2 regions of the Nocardioides sp. S5-5 genome follow, and region 2 is predicted to be linked to the other one. Evidence: predicted binding sites of a transcription regulator. Region 2 holds the regulator's gene; the other holds the start of a gene.
The links. The regulator LexA, encoded in region 2, represses DNA repair genes until DNA is damaged. The targets are predictions, from matches to a motif close to TCGAACANNTGTTCGA.
Positions count from the first base shown of each region.

Region 1: ACUP6Y_RS02050 (HNH endonuclease signature motif containing protein) is a predicted target of LexA. The motif match lies at 3,090-3,105, and genes of this name have one in related genera.

Region 1 is NZ_CP199913.1:445,817-455,993, forward strand. It holds gene ACUP6Y_RS02035 (thiolase family protein) at 1-1,044, shown strand, start outside; gene ACUP6Y_RS02040 (KTSC domain-containing protein) at 1,092-1,307, opposite strand; partial or broken gene ACUP6Y_RS02045 (pyrroline-5-carboxylate reductase dimerization domain-containing protein) at 1,461-1,601, shown strand; gene ACUP6Y_RS02050 (HNH endonuclease signature motif containing protein) at 1,648-3,075, opposite strand; gene ACUP6Y_RS02055 (acetyl-CoA C-acetyltransferase) at 3,277-4,494, shown strand; gene ACUP6Y_RS02060 (DHA2 family efflux MFS transporter permease subunit) at 4,593-6,059, shown strand; gene ACUP6Y_RS02065 (SulP family inorganic anion transporter) at 6,046-7,746, opposite strand; gene ACUP6Y_RS02070 (ArsR/SmtB family transcription factor) at 7,754-8,089, opposite strand; gene ACUP6Y_RS02075 (hypothetical protein) at 8,205-8,459, shown strand; gene ACUP6Y_RS02080 (aminotransferase-like domain-containing protein) at 8,475-9,683, opposite strand; gene ACUP6Y_RS02085 (hypothetical protein) at 9,725-10,177, opposite strand, start outside.
Region 2 is NZ_CP199913.1:3,852,842-3,863,018, forward strand. It holds gene ACUP6Y_RS18570 (vitamin B12-dependent ribonucleotide reductase) at 1-2,040, opposite strand, end outside; gene nrdR (transcriptional regulator NrdR) at 2,178-2,669, opposite strand; gene ACUP6Y_RS18580 (hypothetical protein) at 3,079-3,408, shown strand; gene ACUP6Y_RS18585 (LysM peptidoglycan-binding domain-containing protein) at 3,546-3,932, opposite strand; gene lexA (transcriptional repressor LexA) at 4,199-4,948, shown strand; gene ACUP6Y_RS18595 (MXAN_6640 family putative metalloprotease) at 5,014-6,579, shown strand; gene ACUP6Y_RS18600 (ATP-dependent DNA helicase) at 6,670-8,658, opposite strand; gene hflX (GTPase HflX) at 8,839-10,177, opposite strand, start outside.

The sequences.
Region 1 (10,177 bases), 1.6 Mb from region 2:
GAGGCGGCCGATGTCGCCGAGGTGGTGATGGGCTGCATCGGCCAAGTGGGGCCGGACGCGTACAACGCACGTCGGGTCGCGATCACGGCCGGCCTGCCGACCAACGTGCCGGCGTACACGGTCAACCGGCTGTGCGGCTCGGGGCTGCAGGCGATCTGGTCGGCGGCGATGGAGATGCGCTGGAACGGGCTGGACGTCACGCTGGCCGGTGGCGACGAGTCGATGACCCGGATGCCGTTCTACGACTTCGGGGCCCGGGGTGGCTACAAGCTCGGTGACCGGTCGCTGGTCGACGGCACGGTGATGATGCTGACCGACCCGTTCCACGGGATCCACATGGGTGTCACGGCGGAGAACGTGGCCGCGAAGTACGGCGTGTCCCGACTCGAGCAGGACGAGTTCGCGGCGGAGTCGCAGCGTCGAGCCGCGACCCCGGAGGCGAAGGCGGTGTTCGCCGAGGAGATCGTGCCGGTCGAGGTCGGCGGTCGTCGGCCCTACACCGTCTCCGAGGACGAGCACCCGAAGCCGGACACCACGGTGGAGACGCTGGCGGGTCTTCGTCCCGCGTTCCAGAAGGACGGCACGGTCACGGCGGGCAACGCGTCGGGGATCAACGACGGCGCGGCTGCGGTGGTGCTGGCGCGCGAGTCGGCGGCTGCCGAGCGGGGGCTGCGGCCGTTGGTGGCGTTGGAGGCGGTGGCGACGGCGGCGATGGAGCCGGAGCTGATGGGCTACGCGCCGGTGCTGGCGTTGAAGGCGCTGTTCGAGAGGACCGGCACCACGCCTGCAGACATCGGCACGATCGAGCTGAACGAGGCTTTCGCGTCGCAGGCGGTCGCGTGTGTGCGGGACGCGGGTCTGGACCCGGAGCGGGTGAACCCGTACGGCGGGGCGATCGCGCTCGGCCATCCGGTCGGTGCCACGGGGGCGATCTTGTCGCTGCGGGTGGCGCGGGATCTGGTGCGCCGGGATCTGGAGCTCGGGATCGTCACCATGTGCATCGGTGGTGGCCAGGCGCTGGCTGCCCTGTTCCGCCGGGTCTGAGCTGGTTCTGGGCTGGTTGCGCGAGGTGTGAGCCGGGTCGGCGGCGGTCAGTCGCCGACCCGCTCGACCTCGTGGGCGAGGACCTCCTCGCGCCACTCGGTCCAGGGATGGGCGGAGGCGCACAGCCCTTCGAACACCGCGGGCTCGACGTCGAGGTAGTCGTAGGTCCCACCGTGGCGGAACCGAACCCGCAGCCGGGCGTGGGCGGCGTCGTACCCCACCGAATCGAGGGCGCGGGACCGGCGCATCCGGGTCATGTCCATCCCACCGTCCTACTCCGGCCCGGGCGGCTCGTCCAGGGGCGGAGACGGGGCAGGATGGCTCCATGCCCACGACTATCGCCTTCCTCGGCTGTGGCTCGATGGGCTAGGCCGTCCTGGCCGGGCTCCTGAGGTCCGGCTTCCCGGCGGCTGGGTCTGCCGGCCGACCTCACCCACACGCTCGCGGCGCACACCGGCGCCGGCCGCCTGCTCGACGCCCCGGACGCCGATCCCGTCGCGCTGCGGCGCGCGGTCAGCAGCCCGAACGGCAGCACCGAGCGGGCGATCGCGGCGTTCGAGGAGCGAGGGAGATCACTGCCGAGATCGCCTCCGCTTGAAACAATCAGGCGGCCCGGGGTGGGGCTGTGCCTGGTGGTCGGGTGGGTGTGTAGCTGGCGCCTGCCGCGTGGAGTCGGTCGAGGGTGGCTCTCGGCGGTGGGGTCCACACGGGTTGTCGGGTGTCGGGGTCGATGTGGACGGCCCAGGGGCTCTGGTGGAGGAGGACGTGGTGGTGGCGGCACAGCATGATCAGGTTGTCGAGGCTGGTGGGGCCGCCGTCGGCCCAGTGGGTGATGTGGTGGGCGTCGCAGGCCAAGGGCATCCGGGTGCAGCCGGGGAAGGCGCAGTGCCGGTCCCGGATGATCAACGCCATCCAGATCGCGGCCGTGACGAGGCGTTGGGCGCGTCCGACGTCGAGGACCTGCCCGTCGGCCCCGAGGACTCCGGGGATGATCTCGGCATCACACGCGATCCGCCGGATCGCGGTGGCCGAGAGCCGGGCTCCGGTGGGGGTGTGGCCGGGCTTGGCGAGGCCGGCGTCGATGACTTGTCGGGTGAGGCTGTCGTGGTCGATGAGCACGATCACCCGGGGCCGGGCTCCGTGGTCGCGGGGCAGGTCGTCGGTGGCGGTCAGCCGGTCGCAGGCGTCGACGAGGGCGTCCCACATCCGGGCACCGGCATCGCGGGGGTCGCGACCGGTGTGGCCACATCCCGGGGTCAGGCAGGGGGTTTGGGTGGACACCCCGTCCTCGTCGTAGGAGGCCTGGTCGGGTTTGCGGTTGACGCCGCCGCAGGCGCCGGGCTCGGTGGTGAGCGGTGCTGAGAGCGGCAGCAGGGTCGCCTTGATCTTCTCGGCGTCCTCGACGGTGCCGTAGCCCTTGACGCGGACCCCGCCGTGGCCGTCCTCGGCGAACGACAGGCCGCGGGCGTGGTGGGCGCCGCGTTCGGCCTTCGCCTTCTCCTTCTCGCTGTTCACGATCGACCCGTCGGCGTCGAGCTCACGCACCACGTCACCGAACGCGGTCTGCAGGTCGGAGGCGTCATGGCCGTGGACGTCGACCAGGTCGAGCATCGCCCCGGCCACCTGGGCGCGGAACTCCGGCACCCGGGGCAGGGTCTGCACCTTCGAGGCGATCGCCCGGGCCTGCGGCAACGTGACCCGACCGGAGTCGAGCGCCGCCTGGACCTCGGGCAGGTCCCGCAGCTGCTCGGCCGCGCGGACCAGCCCGCCGCCGGTGCCCTTGTGGCCGCCGGTCAGATGGGTCACGTAGTCCTTGACCGAGGCCCAGCCCAGCTCCCGCAGCACGTCGGTGGCCTCGAGTCGGGCGATGCCTCGCAGCAGGGCGGCGTCCAGGAACGATCGTGCGGCGACCACTGCCTCGAGGGCCGTCACCGCGTCCGGGCCACTCAGCCGGCCCCAGTCGTCTGGGGCCAGCTCCGCGGCATGCGCGAGCACGGTGGTGGCCGTGTCGAGCGCTGCGGGAGTGGTCATGCGCTCATCCTAGTTCGAACATATGTTCGAAGTCAAGGACGTCTTCCACGCCCACCACGCCGCCCACCGGACCCCTCGCATGCCCCCGTTCCCCACCATCCGGCCCGCCGACGCGAGCCTGTCGGAAGCCGCCGTACCCTTGCTCGGGAGTGCTGAGCGGGCCGCCGCTTGGCCGCGTCACCCCTGAACTGAGGAGTCCTCGTGCCCGAAGCCGTGATCGTGTCCACAGCCCGCTCGCCGATCGGCCGGGCCGGGAAGGGCTCGTTGAAGGACATGCGTCCTGACGAGCTGGCCGTGCAGATGGTGCGGGCGGCGCTGGCGAAGGTGCCCGAGCTCGACCCCGCGGAGATCACCGACCTGATCCTCGGCGTCGGTCAGCCGGCCGGTGAGGCGGGCAACAACCTCGGCCGCGCGGTCGCCGTCCTGTCCGGCATGGACCGGCTGCCAGGGGTCACGGTCAACCGGTACTGCTCGTCGTCGCTGCAGACGACGCGGATGGCGTTCCATGCGATCAAGGCCGGCGAGGGCGACGCGTTCATCTCCGCGGGCGTGGAGACAGTGAGTCGGTTCTTCAACGGCTGGTCGGACAATCCGGAGGGTCAGAACCCGGCGTTCGCGGACGCGCAGGCGTTGACGGACAGGCGGTCGCAGGGTGGTGCGGAGTCGTGGGTGGACCCGCGTGAGGCGGGGAGCCTGCCGGATCTGTACATCGCGATGGGCCAGACCGCGGAGAACGTGGCGCAGGTCCTCGGCATGTCGCGTCAGGAGCAGGACGAGTTCGCGGTCCGCAGCCAGAACCTGACCGAGCAGCGGATCGGTGAGGGCTTCTGGGCCCGCGAGATCACCCCGGTCACGCTGCCCGACGGCACGGTGGTGGCCGCGGATGACGGCCCGCGCGCGGGTACGACGCTGGAGGCGGTCTCGGGCCTGAAGCCGGTGTTCCGCCCCGACGGCACGGTCACGGCGGGCAACGCGTGTCCGCTCAACGACGGTGCGGCGGCGTTGGTGGTCATGTCCGACACCCGGGCGAAGGAGCTCGGCCTGACCCCGCTGGCGCGGATCGTGTCGACCGCGGTGACCGGTCTGTCCCCGGAGATCATGGGCCTGGGTCCGGTGGAGGCGATCCCGGCGGCGTTGAAGCACGCGGGGATGTCGTTGGGTGACATCGACCTGTTCGAGATCAACGAGGCGTTCGCCGTGCAGTCGCTCGGGTCGGCGCAGCAGTTGGGGATCGACGTCGAGAAGCTCAACGTCAACGGTGGTGCGATCGCGGTGGGTCACCCGTTCGGCATGACCGGTGCCCGGATCACCGCGACGTTGATCAACTCGTTGCAGTGGCACGACAAGCAGTTCGGGGTGGAGTCGATGTGCGTGGGCGGTGGCCAGGGCATGGCCATGGTCCTCGAACGACTCAGCTGACGACGGCCAGTACGCCGCCGGGCCCGGTGTCGGACCGGCGGCGTACTGTCTAGGACGCCCTGATCGTCTCCGCCCCGACCCGTCCAGGAGGATCTCCCTTGTCCACCTCAGCAGTGCCCACCGGCGAGCCCGTCGACGACGACCGGATCACCCCGGAGATCCTCAAGATCGCCGGAGTGGTGGTCCTCGGCTCGATCATGGCGATCCTCGACACCACGGTCGTCAACGTTGCGCTGCCGACGTTCATCACCGAGTTCGAGGTCGACTCCTACTCCACGGTCGCCTGGACCATCACGGGCTACACGCTGGCGCTCGCCGCGGTCATCCCGGCCACCGGCTGGGCGGCCGACCGGTTCGGCACGAAGCGGCTCTACACCATGGCGCTCGTGCTGTTCACCCTCGGCTCGGTGCTGTGCGCGACCGCGTGGAGCATCGAGACGCTGATCCTGTTCCGCGTGCTGCAGGGTCTGGGCGGCGGCATGCTGATGCCGCTGGGCATGACGATCATGACCAAGGCGGCCGGCCCCCACCGGATCGGCCGGCTGATGGCGATCCTCGGCATCCCGATGCTCCTCGGCCCGATCCTGGGCCCGATCGTCGGCGGCTGGCTGATCGACTCCGCCTCGTGGCACTGGATCTTCCTGATCAACCTGCCCCTCGGCATCGCCGCGATCACCTACGCGCTCCTCGCCCTGCCGGCCGACGCGCCCGAGCCCAGCGAGTCCTTCGACGTCGTCGGCATGGCCCTGATGTCGCCCGGTCTCGCGCTCTTCCTGTACGGCGTCTCGTCGATCCCCGGCGAGGGCACCGTCGCCGCCACCAAGGTGCTCGGGCCCGGCATCGCCGGGCTGGCGCTGATGGTCGGCTTCGTGTTCTGGGCCTTCCGGCCCGAGCACCCGCTGCTCGACCTGCGGCTGTTCAAGGACCGCAACCTCACGGTCGCGACGATCGTGATGTTCCTGTTCGCGGGCTCGTTCTTCGGCGCGCTGCTGCTGGTCCCGACCTACTTCCAGGAGATCCGCGGCGAGAGCGTGCTCAAGGCCGGACTGCTCGTGGCGCCCCAGGGTCTCGGCGCCATGCTGACCATGCCGCTGGCCGGTGCGCTGGCCGACAAGATCCCGGTCGGCCGGATCGTGCCGTTCGGGTTCATCGGCATCATCGTCGGCGTCGGCGGCCTCGCGTTCAGCACCGACCCCGATACGTCGTACCTGCAGATCATCGTCTTCCTCTTCATCATGGGTCTCGGCATGGGCGGCACGATGATGCCGGTCTTCACCTCGGCCCTGAAGACGCTGCGCGAGCATCAGGTCGCCCGCGGCTCCACGTTGATCAACGTGCTCCAGCAGGTCGCCAGCTCGGTCGGCGTCGCGGTGATGTCGGTCGTGCTGACCAATCAGCAGAAGTCCGTCGCCGACCCGTCCGAGGCGTTCCGGGCGCCGTACCTCGTGGCGACGGTGGCGCTGATCCTGACCCTGATCCCGGTCGCCTTCCTCCCGCGCCGGCGCGAGCCGTCGCACCTGCTCGACGACGAGGGGCAGGGCGAGCGGCCGGTCATCCTGCACTGACGGTGGAGCCGGGCTCGTGCGCGATCCGAGCGGCATGCAGCCGCGCGTGCGCGATCGCCTCGGGCGTCGTGGCGAACAGGTGCCGCTCGTGCGCGAGCCGGGCGGGTACGCCGAGCTGCTCGAGGACGGCGACGTGCTCGGGCCGGGTGCCGGAGAGCAGGACGCTGACGCCGCGCTGCTCGAGCCGGCCGATGGTGTCGGCGAGCACGTGGGCGCCGGTGGCATCCACGGTCGTCAGGTGTGACATCCGCAAGACGACGACACGGACCCGTTTGACCTCCGCGAGCTCGAGCAGGAAGTCGTGGGCGGCGGCGAAGAACAGCGGGCCGTCGAGGCGGTAGGCGACGATGTGCTCGTCGAGGAGGCGTCGTTCCTCGTCGTGGTGGTCGCTGTCGTCGAGTGGCACCTCCTCCAGCCGCGCGGTGGTGGCAGTCTGGCGCAGCGCGAAGAAGCCGGCCGCGGCCAGGCCGACGGTCACGGCGAGGACCAGGTCGAGGGCGACCGTGGCGGCCGCGGTGAGCAACAGGGTCGCGGCGTCCCCGCGTGTGGCGCGCAGGAGTGGCGCCAGGCTCGAGACCCGCACCATCTGCACGGCGGTGGCGATGAGGACGCCGGCGAGGGCAGCGAGCGGGATCTGGCCGACCCAGCGCGCGGCCACCAGCGCCACGACCAGGAGCAGGACGGCGTGGCTCAGCGCGGCGAGGCGCGAGCGTGCTCCCGACCGGACGTTGACGGCGGTCCGCGCGATGGCGGCGGTCGCGGGGATGCCGCCGAAGAGCGGGCTGGCGACATTGGCCAGGCCCTGACCGAGCAGCTCGCGGTCGGGGTCGTGGCGCTGCCCGACGCTCATCGCGTCGGCGACGGTGGCGGAGAGCAGGCTCTCCAGCGCCCCGAGGGCGGCGACCGCGAGGGCGGCGAGCGCGAGGGTGTCGAGGTCGCCCCACGGGACCGACGGCAGGTGTGGGGCGGGCAGGCCGGAGGGGATGGTGCCGATCGTCGCGAGCGGCGTCGTACCGTCGGGGTCGGTCAGCAGCGCGTTCCCGACGGTCGCCACGACGACCAGGACGAGGGCCGCCGGGAAGCCGGCGCGCACCCGGGCCGAGGCGACGATGAGTACCGCGATGCCGGTCGCCGTCGCCGGCGCCACCCAGCTCGGGGCCGCGGCCCAGGCCCGGACCGCTTCCGCCGCCAGGACGAGCACCTTCTCGGCACGTACCTCGACGCCGAGTGCCGCGGGCAGCTGCTGCAGGGCGATGATCACCGCGATCCCGGCCGTGAAGCCCTCGATGACCGGCACCGGGACGTAGCGGATCGCCCGGCCGGCGCCGGTGATCGCCAGCGCGAGCAGCATCAGGCCGGCGAGCAGGCCGACCACGAGGACCCCGTCGGGGCCGTGCGCGGCGACGATCGGGATGAGGACGACGATCATCGCCCCCGTGGGACCGCTGACCTGGACGTGGCTGCCCCCGAACACGGCGGCGATCGCGCCGGCGACGACCGCGGTCACGATGCCGGCGCCGGCGCCGACCCCGGAGCTCACGCCGAACCCGAGCGCGAGCGGCAGCGCCACCAGCGCGACCATCACCCCGGCCGTCAGGTCATGGCGCAGGTCCGCCTGGGCCCAGTCCTCGCGCCGTGGCGCCAGCTGGCGGAGTCGCGTCGGAACGGCGCGCATCCGGTTGCTCATCGACGGTTCATCGGGCGCCGGGGACCATCAGCTCGTCCTCGAAGTCGGTCCGGGTCTCGGCGAGCCCGACCAGGATCCGGCGGGCCGACAGCAGCAGGTCGCGGACCTCGGGTGCGCTGATGGAGTAGACGACGGCGGTGCCCTCGCGCCGCGAGACCACGAGCGAGGTACGGCGCAGCACGGCGAGCTGCTGGGACAGGTTGCTGGGCTCGATCGCGATCTGCTCGAGCAGCTCGTGGACCGCGTGGTCGCGCTCGGACAGCAGCTCGAGGATCCGGATCCGGGCCGGGTGCCCCAGGGTGCGGAAGAACTCGGCCTTGGTCTGGTAGAGCGGCACGCCCATCGCGATGCCCCCTCTCGTGGTCCGTGTCGTCAGCGGGCCGCTAGGATAACAGGACTTGAAGAAGTCTTCATATAGTGATCCTTTCGAGGACCGGAGCGAAGGAGTGTCAGACCGCATGCACGAGGGCACCGACGAGACCGTCACCGCAGCCCAGCTCGAGCCCGGCGACATCGTCACGCTGCCGGGGATCTCGAGCCGCTGCCGGGTTCAGGTCGCCCGCTCGGCCGTCCCCGGTGTCGTCTGGCTCCATGTCGTCGACGCGGCCACCGGCGTGCGCCGCCGCGGCCATGTCGCCCTGCCGCTGCACCAGGTCGTCACCCGGCACGCCGGTACGCCGGCGCCGCGGGGTCCGGCGCCCGAGGACACCTGAGAGCCGCCCCGGCGGTCAGGACGGGCCGACCTCGGCGATCGCGTCCAGCAGTCGTCGTACGCCCTCGGCCAGCACCTCCTCGCGCTCCAGCGAGAAGGCCAGTCGCAGCTGGTTGCCCCCGCCGCCGTCTGCGCGGAACGCCGAGCCCGGGACGAAGACGACCCGGCGCTCGATGGCCGCGTCCAGCACGCCGTGGACGTCGCTGCCCTCCGGCAGCGTGACCCAGGTGAAGAAGCCGCCCCGGGGCACCGACCAGTGGACGTCCGGTCCCGCGCCGGCAGCCAGCGCGTCGAGGACGGCGGCGGCACGGGCCTGGTAGCGGTGGCGGGCGTCGGCGAGCACGGCCAGCCAGTCGTGGCGCAGGACGTACTCCTCGACGACGGCCTGGCTGAGCACCGGCGCGCAGATGACGGTCGCCTCGGAGGCCAGTTGCAGCGGCCGGCGCAACGGCTCGGGCGCCACCACCCAGCCGACCCGCAGCCCGGGGGAGACCACCTTGGAGAACGAGCCGAGGTAGATCACGTTGTCGGGGTCGAGCGAGCGCAGGCTCGGCAGCGCGCTGCCGTCGAAGGAGAGCAGGCCGTACGGGTTGTCCTCGATGACGGCGATGCCCGCCGCCCGGCAGATCCGGACCACCTCGGGCCGCCGGCCGGTCGCGAGCGTCACGCCGCTGGGGTTGTGGAAGTTCGGGATCGTGTAGAGCGCCTTGATCCGCCGCCCTTCGGCGCGCACCCGCGCGATCGTCTCCTCGAGTGCGTCCGGGCGCAGGCCGTCGTCGTCGATCGGCACGTGGACGACGTCGACCTGCATGCCGACGAACAGCCCGATCGCGCCGACGTACGACGGCCCCTCGGCCAGCACCACATCGCCCGGGTCGCACAGCAGCTTGACCACCAGGTCGAGCGCCAGCTGGGAGCCCGCGGTGACCTGCACGTGCCCGGGGTCGACGGCGAGGCCCTCCGCGGCCATGGTCCGGGCGACCGCCTCGCGGGTGCCGGGCGCGCCGGTGCCGCCGCCGTACTGCAGGACCTCGAGGCCGCGGTCCCGGACCACCCGGGCCGCGACCTCGCCCAGCTCGTCGAGCGGCAGCACGGACAGGTCGGGGTTGCCGCCGGCCAGCGAGATGATCCCGGGCTCCATCGACACCTCCCAGAAGTCGCGGACCGGGGAGGGCCGGAAGCCGCCCGCGCGGCCGGCGAGGAGGGAGGCGAGGAGATCGGTCACCTGGACAGTGTGACCCGTTCAGCTCGCGCGGACGGTCAACCTCAGCCGACCAGCTCCACGTCGACCTGCTGGCTGGTGCGGACGGTCCCGAGCAGGTTGGACTGCACGAAGACGGTCACGGTGTCGCCGGCGGCGACCTCGACGAGGAAGTCCTGTCCGATGCGCTCACCGGCCAGGACCGGGTTGCCCACCGTGCGGCTGACCTGGCTGCCGGGCACCACCGGATCGGTCGGCAGCCCGCCCTTGGTGGCGAAGGCGGCCAGGGTGGTGACCGCGAGCGGGACCTGCAGGTCGACGCCGTAGGTGATCCGGTACGTGCCCGCACGGGTGAACGTGAGTCCGTTGCCGCCGAGGAAGGACGGTCCGGTGCCGAGCTTGGTGAAGGGCATGCCGCTGACGTTCTGCGGGGTGTTGATCATCAGGATCGGGATCGCGATGCTGTTGGGTGCGCTGTGGTCGTAGTAGGTGTAGGCGCTGCCCTCGGTGCCGGCCGG
Region 2 (10,177 bases):
CGACTCGAGGTAGATCTGCTCGATGTCCTCGACGGACGCCGACTCGGGCAGGTTGACCGTCTTGGAGATGGCGCCGGAGAGGAACGGCTGGCAGGCCGCCATCATCAACACGTGGCCCATCGGCTTGAGCGAGCGCTCGCCCATGGCGGTGTCGAAGATCTCGTAGTGCTCGGGCTTGAGGCCGGGGGCGTCGACGACGTGGCCGTGCTCGCCGATGTAGGCGACGATCGCCTCGATCTTCTCCTCGTCATAGCCGAGCTTCTTCAGCGCCCGCGGAATGGTCTGGTTGACGATCTGAAGCGAGCCGCCGCCGACCAGCTTCTTGAACTTCACCAGCGAGAAGTCGGGCTCGATGCCGGTGGTGTCGCAGTCCATCATGAAGCCGATGGTGCCGGTGGGCGCGAGGACCGAGGCCTGCGCGTTGCGGAAGCCGTTGGCCTTGCCGAGGTCGACGACCTTCGCCCACTCCTCGGTGGCCAGCTTGTGGACCTCCGCATCGGCGATGTGCAGGGTCCGCACGTCGTCGTTGGCGGCCTGGTGCTTGCGCATGACGCGCTGGTGCGCCTCGGCATTGCGCGCGTAGCCGTTGTAGGGGCCCACGATCGCGGCGAGCTCGGCCGAGCGGCGGTACGACGTGCCGGTCATCAGCGAGGTCACGGTCGCCGCCATCGCGCGACCGCCCTCGGAGTCGTAGCCGAGGCCCATCGCCATCAGCAGGGCGCCGAGGTTGGCGTAGCCGATGCCGAGCTGGCGGTAGTCGCGGGTGGTCTCGCCGATCGGCTCGGTCGGGAAGTCGGCGAAGCAGATCGAGATGTCCATCGCGGTGATGATCAGCTCGACGGCCTGGGCGAACAGACCGGCGTCGAAGGTGTCGTCCTCGCGCAGGAACTTGAGCAGGTTGAGCGAGGCCAGGTTGCACGAGGAGTTGTCGAGCGACATGTACTCCGAGCACGGGTTGGACGCGGTGATCCGGCCGGTCTCGGGGTTGGTGTGCCAGTCGTTGATCGTGTCGTCGTACTGCAGGCCCGGGTCGGCGCAGGCCCACGCGGCCTCGCTGATCTTGCGGAACAGGCTGCGGGCATCGACGGTCTCGATGACCTCGCCGGTCATCCGGGCCCGCAGGCCGAACTCGGTGCCGTTCTCGACGGCGCGCATGAACTCGTCGTTGACACGCACCGAGTTGTTGGCGTTCTGATACTGGACCGAGGTGATGTCCTTGCCGCCGAGGTCCATGTCGTAGCCGGCGTCGCGCAGGGCGCGGATCTTGTCCTCCTCGCGCCACTTGGTCTCGACGAACTCCTCGATGTCGGGGTGGTCGACGTCGAGGACGACCATCTTGGCCGCGCGACGCGTGGCGCCGCCGGACTTGATGGTGCCGGCCGAGGCGTCGGCGCCGCGCATGAAGGAGACCGGGCCCGAGGCAGTGCCGCCGCTGCTGAGGAGCTCCTTGGAGGAGCGGATCCGGGAGAGGTTCAGGCCGGCACCGGAGCCGCCCTTGAAGATGAAGCCCTCCTCCTTGTACCAGTTGAGGATCGAGTCCATCGAGTCGTCGACCGAGAGGATGAAGCACGCCGAGACCTGCTGCGGAGCGGTCGTGCCGACGTTGAACCAGACCGGGGAGTTGAAGGAGAAGTACTGGTGGGCCAGCAGCCAGGTCAGCTCGTGCTCGAAGACCTCCGCGTCCGCCGCACTCGCGAAGTAGCCGTGCTCCCGCCCCGCCTTGACGTAGGTCGACACGACTCGGTCGATGAGCTGCTTGAGGCCACGCTCCCGCTCGGGCGTGCCGACCGCGCCGCGGAAGTACTTGGTGGTGACGATCGTGGAGGCGTTGAGCGACCAGAAGTCGGGGAACTCGACCCCGAGCTGCTCGAAGACGGTCTCGCCGGTCCTCCAGTTGGTCTGGACGACGTCGCGCCGCTCCCAGGTGATCTCATCGTACGGATGCACACCCTCGGTGCTGAAGACCCGCTGGATCTTCAGCCCGTTCTCCGGGTAGCTGGCCGTCTCGCTGGGCGTCTGGCTGCGGGCCGTCTCGGTCATGGCTCTCCTGGTCTCCTGTGTCGGCGTGTTCGGCGGTGGCGTCGGCGGTGCGGCAGGAACGGCGAGGGCTCCTGCTCGAAACGGGGAAGATGGTGGCCCGGCAGGCAGCTTCCCCACTACCTGCCGGGCGTTCGTGGTCAGCCCGTCGCGGCGGGCTGGGCTCCCTCGGACTGCAGCTGGCGCTCGGCCCGCATCAGGGAGATCTCGTTCTCGAAGTCGGCGGCCGAGTCGAAGCCGCGGTAGACGGAGGCGAAGCGGAGATAGGCGACCTCGTCGAGACGACGCAGCGGCGAGAGGATCGCCAGGCCCACCTCGTGGGCGGCGATCTCGGGGCTGCCGGCCAGCCGCAGCTGGTCCTCGACCTCCTGGCCCAGCCGGGCCAGGTCGTCCTCGTCCACCGGGCGACCCTTGCAGGCCTTGCGGACGCCGGCGACGGCCTTCACGCGAGTGAACGGCTCGGTCGCACCGGAGCGCTTGAGCACGGTCAGCTGCATGGCCTCGACGGTCGTGAACCGCTTCTCACAGCTCGGCGACTGGCATACCCGGCGGCGCCGGATCGAGCAGCCGTCGTCGGAGACGCGGGAGTCGAGGACCTTGGTGTCGTGGTGCTTGCAGTACGGACAGTGCATGGGTCCCCTCCTTCCCGAGGATACGAGCTGTGGACAAGCCCCACCCTGTGGAGAAGTGGGAGCTTTCTGTGTGTTTCCGCTCTGGTCCTGTGGGTGACGAGGGGTCGTTCTGTGGACTAGATGTGGAGAACTACACCGTTGTAACTACTAGATGTAGTGGTAACCGTACGCCTCGGCCACCAGCGATGCAAGCGCGGGTCGACACGAGTTCGGCGCCCGCCCGGTCCCGTCCGCGTTTGCGCAGGTCACCCCGCCCAAAGGCGCTCGGAAGGCAGTGCTCCGACCGGCGTTTCGCAGCCGCTCGAGCACCCCGACCCCCACCAGGCGAGCCGGCCCCGGCGCGGACCCGAGAAGCCCCGCGGGCGGGTTGGCCGAGCATTCCATCCACCCATCGGCAACAATGACCGCCGTGACGGGTGGCAAGCGGGCTGGCGATCGGGCGAAGGCGACATTCCGCCCCGCCCTGCTGCTCATCGCCGCGGGCGCGACCGCCTCGATCGTGGCCTGGGGATACCTCGTCGTCGCCGCCATCGACTTCGGCGCAACCGGGCGCCACGACGGCAAGACCAGCGCCTGGGTGCTCATGACGGTCGCCTCGCTGGGCGCGATGCTCTGCCTCTTCCTCACCTTCATGCTGGCCATCCGCCTGTCCCGCGCGCTCGGCATGTCGCACCATCACGAGCCCCGCCCCAAGCGGGACCCGGGCACCCCCAAGGGCGGCAAGCGCGCGGCGCGCTGAGCACCACCCGCCTCCTCCGAAGACGCGCGAAGGGCGGGATCCGGTTCGGTCGGATCCCGCCCCCCGTCTTCCCCAATCTCCACTGGGGTCGAGGCAGTGGAGAAGTCATGGTCGGGCCGCGCAGCCGCCCGATCGGCTCAGCGCGTGGGGACGCGCAACTCCTGGCCGACGTAGACGAGGCTGCCGTCGAGGGTGTTGAGCTGCTGGATCGTCTGCATCATGTCGCGCACGTCGTCGCCCGAGGTCGCCGCGGCGTCGCTGGCGATGTCCCACAGCGTGTCGCCGGGGGCCACGGTCACCAGCTCGACCGCCGGCGCGCCACCGCCGACGCGGGTCGCCGCCGAGCCCGCGGCCAGCCAGACCGCCGCGAGGGTGACGACCGCGAGGGCCAGCAGGAAGACGACCGCGCGGCCACGCCGGGTCAGCCGGACTCGGCCACGCGCGGCGGGCCGCGCAGCAGGGCGAGCGGCGGGCGTCGTACGGCGGGCCTGAGTGACGCGGGGTGCGACGGTGATGGTGCTCATGATGACCTCCGGGGGAAGTGGACGGGTCCTGTTGTATCCAGGGGGTCCGACGGAAGGTGTTCGATCAGGCGTTCGATCGAACATGTGTACGAGACTAGATCAGGTGTTCGAAGATTTCCAGCACCTGTTCGAAAGTTCGTTCGACCGGCGTGTCGCGACACGCGGTTCGAACAGATGTTTGAACCAGCGGGCGGGTTCGGTTAGCGTCGTCACACGGGCCCGGTCGATCCGGGCCGCACACCCCGACCCGATCTGGAGGGCGATCCATGGCTGAGCGCAAGGGCACTGAGCGCAAGGGCGGCGGGCAGGCGAGCAGCGTCACCGAGCTGCCCGACGGCCCTGCCGACGCGACCGGGCTGACCCCGCGCCAGCAGCGGGTTCTGGCCCACATCAAAGACAGCATCGAGAAGCGGGGCTACCCGCCGAGCATGCGCGAGATCGGCCAGGCGGTCGGCCTCACCAGCACCTCCAGCGTCGCCCACCAGCTGCGCACCCTCGAGGAGAAGGGCTTCCTCAAGCGCGACCCCAACCGGCCTCGCGCGCTCGAGGTGTTCCTGCCCGAGGTGATGGCGGCCCGCCGCGCGATGGGGACGGCCGAGGAGACGACGTACGACGAGACCGGGATCGGCGACGCCGCCCCGGTGCCGGCCAACGTCCCGGTCGTCGGCCGGATCGCGGCCGGTGGGCCGATCCTCGCCGAGGAGCGCGTCGAGGACATCTTCCCGCTGCCACGCCAGCTCGTCGGCGACGGCCAGCTGTTCCTGCTCGAGGTCAGCGGCGAGTCGATGATCGAGGCCGCGATCTGCGACGGCGACTACGTCGTGATCCGGCAGCAGCCCACCGCCGAGAACGGCGAGATCGTCGCCGCGATGATCGACGGCGAGGCGACGGTCAAGACCCTCCAGCGCAAGGGCGGCCAGATCTGGCTGCTCCCCCACAACCCCGCGTTCGAACCGATCGACGGCACCAACGCCACCATCCTCGGCAAGGTGACGGCGGTGCTGCGGCGGGTGTGACGCCCTGTGCCGGGCCGGTGACATAGGGTCGGACCGTCCTGTCGCCCTACCTTAGGCCGGTCCTGATGCCTCGTCGCAGCCACTTCCCCTTCCTCGGGCTGCCCCTTCCGTTCCTCAGCGCACTGGTCGCCGTCCTGATGACGGTGTCCCTCGTCGGCCCCCCCGCGCGGGCCGACGGCACCGATCCGGCCGCCCCGGTCGACCCGGTCGACCCGGCAGGCGCCGACGTCGCGGTCGACATCGACGACACCGTCGCCCAGGAGACGGCCGAGCAGGCGCTCGCGACCGTGCAGGACATCGTGGAGACGGCGCCGACCGGCACGCCGGACGCGGGCGCCGATCTCACGATGGCGCTGCGCGACCTCGCGATCACCCGCGACGACCTGCCGACGAGCCTGCAGGACGACGCCGCCCGGCTGCTCGCGCGTCCCGGCGCCGGCCACCGCCCGCCCCCGGGCTACCCGTCGGACGGCATCGAGTGCAAGCCGGGGTCCGGGCTGCCCTGCTACACGACGAGCGAGGCATCGGCGGCGTGCAACTCCGCCATCTGCGTCCACCGGGTCGCCACCACCGCTGACGCCGCCTCGCTGGCATGGGCCAACGACGTGCTCGGCGTCATGACCCACGTCCGCCAGCGCTACATCGACGCGGGCTACCGCACCCCCCTCAACGACGGCGACGGCATCTTCGACGTCTACCTCGCCGACCTCGGCGCCCGCGGCCTGTACGGCTACTGCACCACCGACAGCCGGGTCTCGGCCCACACCGGCGCGGCGGCGTACTGCGTGCTCGACAACAACTACGCCGAGTTCGGCCCGGTCCCGGGTCCGCTGGGCAACCTGCAGGTGACGGCCGCCCACGAGTACTTCCACGCGGTGCAGTTCGCCTACGACGTGCTCGAGGAGGGCTGGCTGCTCGAGGCGACCGCCACCTGGGCCGAGGACGAGATCTACGACGACGTCAACGACAACCGCCAGTACCTCAAGGGCGGTCCGCTCGGTCAGCCGGCGCAGCCGATGGACCACCGCCAGGGCCTGGCGCCGTACGGCGCGTGGATCTTCTTCAAGTACCTCAGCGAGCGCTTCCCCGCCGCAGCCGGCGGCATGCCGGTCATCGTGCGCGACATCTGGGACCTGGCGGCCGGCCCGGCCACCGCGCGGCAGGCGATCAACGCCGCGCTCGCGGCCCGCGGCACCGACCTGCGCACCCAGTTCGGGTGGTTCACCGCGGCCAATCGCCGACCGGCGCAGAACTACTCCGAGGGCGCCTTCTACCCGCGGGCCAAGCTATGGCGCGGCTCGAAGCTGTCGTCCTCGCGCCGCTCGGCCTCCGGCTCGGTCGAGCTGCGGCACCTCGCGTCGCGGACCATCCGGTTCAAGTCGAAGGTCCGCGGCAAGGCCCACCTGCGGGTCCACGTCAACGGCCCGGCACGCAAGAAGGGCGGGTACGTCCTGGTCACCATCAAGAAGAAGGGCCAGGCGCCGGCCACCAAGCTGGTCAAGGTCAACCGCAAGGGCGACAAGACCAAGCGCTACAAGTTCGGCACGTCGGTGAAGTGGGTCGAGATCACCTTCGCCAACGCCGGCAAGAAGGACGCGAAGGCATCGGTCAGCGCGCGGGTGGTGCGCTGACCCGGCGCAAACTGATCATTCCCGCCCGCCGACCCGGCGCAGACGAACACCCGAAGGTTCGACTTGCGCCGGGTCGGCGTCGTTGCGAGTTCAGTTCGCGCCGGGTCGGCGACTGAGGCGGCCCAGGGCCTGGCGCACGACCGACGGGTCGTAGGTCGTCCACATCGGCGGCAGGCTGGCCTTGAGGAAGGAGCCGTAACGCGCGGTCGCGAGCCGGGGATCGAGTACGGCGACCACGCCGCGGTCGCTGGTGGTGCGGATCAGGCGCCCGGCACCCTGCGCGAGCAGCAGCGCGGCATGGGTGGCGGCGACCTGCATGAACCCGTTGCCGCCGGCCTGGTCGGCGGCCTTCTGGCGCGCGCTCATCAGCGGGTCGTCGGGGCGCGGGAACGGGATCCGGTCGATGACCACCAGCTGGCAGGTGTCGCCGGGGACGTCGAGGCCCTGCCACAGGCCGAGCGTGCCGAACAGGCAGGTGTGGGGGTCCTCGACGAACTGGCGGGCCAGCTCGGGCAGCTGTGCCTCGCCCTGGGCGAGGGTGGTGAGGTGGGGCAGTGCCTTGCGGACGTGCTCCGCGGCGGCCTCCGCGGCCCGTCGGCTGGAGAACAGCCCGAGGGTGCGGCCGTCAGCCTGGTCGACCAGCTCGGTGATCTCGTCGAGCTGGGCCGGGCCGAGGCCGTCCCGGCCGGGCGGCGGCAGGTGGCGGGCGACGTAGAGGATGCCCTGCTTGGCGTAGTCGAACGGGCTGCCGACGTCGAGCCCGCGCCACGGCTGGGCGTCGTCGGGCCACTCCGCTCGCGGGTCTCGTGACGGTCGCTGCGCGACCTCCTCGACCACCGGGTGCTCGACTCGCTCCGAGGGCTTGAGACCGACCGAGCCGGCGACGGTGCCGAAGTCGCCGCCGAGCATGAGCGTGGCCGAGGTGAGCACCACGGTGTTGTCGGAGAGCAGCTTGTCGCGCATCTGGGCCCAGACCTGGAGCGGCGCGATGCACAGCAGCGGCGGGATCCGGTCGGTGCCCTCGGTGCGCCACAGCACGTCGGCCTCGGAGTTGGCGGCCATCCGCTCGGCGGTGGCGAAGACCTCCTGGACCATGCCCTTGGCCTGGGTCATCGCGGCGTCGGGCTCGCTGCCGGACTCCGCCCTCGGGAAGGCTCCCACGCAGGCGCGCGCGGCATCGCGGACCAGCACGAGCGCGTCGGCGAGCGCCTCGGGGACCTGCTCGAACCGGCCCGCCGGAGCGTCGCTGACCGCGGTCCGCAGCGCGTCGGCGGCGTCGGCGAGGTCCTCGGCCTCCTCCCCCTCGACGTGGCGGATGCTGCGCCGGGCGGCCCGCTCGACCTCGGCGGCCCACAGCTCGTCGGTGGCGGCCTGGGTGACCCGCGCGGCGAGCTCGTGGGCCTCGTCGATCACCACGGCGTCGTACTCCGGGATCATCGGGATCCCCTCGATCGCGTCGATGGCGAGCAGCGAGTGATTGGTGACGATGAGGTGGGACTTCTGCGCCTTCTCCTTCGCACGCTCGGCGAAGCACTCCTCGCCGAACGGGCACTTGCTCGCGCCCACGCACTCGCGGGCGGTGACGCTGATCTGGCGCCACTCCTTGTCGGTGTGGCGCGGGGCGTCGTCGCGCTCCCCCGTCTTGCGGCCCTCGGCGGCCTTCTCGGCCCACGAGCGCAGTGCAAGGACCTTGCGCCCCATCGCGCCCATCGCGTCCTCGGCCTGGATCAGCTCGCCCTGGTCATCGGGGGCGCCCTCGCGGACCCGGTGGAGGCAGGCGTAGTTGGAACGTCCCTTGAGCACGGCGTACGACGCGTCGACGCCCGGCACCGTGCCGACCGCCTTCACCAGCCGAGGCAGGTCGCGCTCGACGAGCTGGTGCTGCAGCGCGAGGGTGGCGGTGGCGATGACCACCCGCTGGTCGTGGAGCAGCGCGGGGACGAGGTAGCCGAGGGACTTGCCGGTGCCGGTGCCGGCCTGGACGAGGAGGTGCTCCTTGTCGGCGAACGCGTCCGCGACGGCCTCGGCCATCGCGACCTGGCCGTCGCGCTGCTGGCCGCCCAGCGCCGCCACCGCCATCGCGAGCAGGTCGCGGACCGGGGAGGTGCGGTCGGCAGCGGTGGTGGTCACCGGGAAACCCTAGAGGGTGGCTCCGACCTTCCGGCGCGCCCCTCCACAGCTCATGCGCAGGAGCTCGCGCGCCCGATCCGGTCAGTCACGCCGGGATCATCCGTCGCACCGGACGATCCGGGGCCGGGCTCAGACCGCGTAGGCAGCCAGGTCGCCCGCGAGCGCCTCGGTGGCCCGGCCGGTGACCCGGGTGCCGTCGGCGGTGTGCTCGAGGGTGCCGATCTCACCGTCCTTGTGGATCCGGTCGATGAGGTCGCCGCGGGCGTAGGGCACCAGCGCGGTGAACTCGACGCGCGGACGCGGCAGCTCGGCCTCGACGGCGGCGATCGCGGCGGCGATCCCCTCGCCGGTGCGCGCGGAGACCGCCACCGAGTGGGGCTCGCGGCGCAGCACCCGGTCGACGACGACCGGGTCGGCGGCGTCGACCTTGTTGACCACGACCAGCTCGGGGACACCGGTCGCGCCGATCTCGGCGAGCACCTCGCGCACCGCGGCCAGCTGGCCCTCCGGGTCGGGGTGCGCGCCGTCGACGACGTGGACGATCAAGTCGGCGTCGGCGACCTCCTCCAGGGTCGAGCGGAACGCCTCGACCAGCTGGTGCGGGAGGTGGCGGACGAAGCCGACCGTGTCGCTCATCGTGTAGACGCGCCCGTCGGCGGTCGAGGTGCGCCGGGTGGTCGGGTCGAGGGTCGCGAACAGCGCGTCCTCGACGAGCACCCCGGCGCCGGTGAGCCGGTTGAGCAGCGACGACTTGCCGGCGTTGGTGTAGCCGGCGATCGCGACCGACGGGATCTCGTTGCGCCGGCGCTCCTGGCGCTTGGTGTCGCGGGTGCCCTTCATGACCTTGAGGTCACGACGCAGCTTGGCGATCTTGTCGTTGATCCGGCGCCGGTCGGTCTCGATCTTGGTCTCACCGGGGCCACGACCACCGATGCCGCCGCCGTCGGCACCCACGCGGCCACCGGCCTGGCGGGAGAGGTTGCCACCCCAACCGCGCAGGCGCTGCTTCATGTAGCTCAGCTGGGCCAGCTCGACCTGGGCCTGGCCCTCCTTGGACTTCGCGTGCTGGGCGAAGATGTCGAGGATCAGCGCGGTCCGGTCGACGACCTTGACCTTGACCCGGTCCTCCAGGTTGCGCAGCTGGGACGGCGCGAGCTCGCCGTCGCAGATCACGGTGTCGGCGCCCGTGGCCTGCACGATCTCGCGCAGGGCGTCGACCTTGCCGCGCCCGATGTACGTCGCCGGGTCGGGTGAGGAGCGGCGCTGGTAGATCGCGTCGAGCACCTCCGAGCCCGCGGTCTCGGCGAGCAGCGCGAGCTCGGCCATCGCGTTCTCGATCTCCGAGATCGCCCCGCCGGTCCACACGCCGACCAGGACCACGCGCTCCAGGCGGAGCTGGCGGTACTCGACCTCGGTGATGTCCTCGAGCTCGGTGCGCAGACCCGCGACCCGGCGCAGCTCGTGGCGC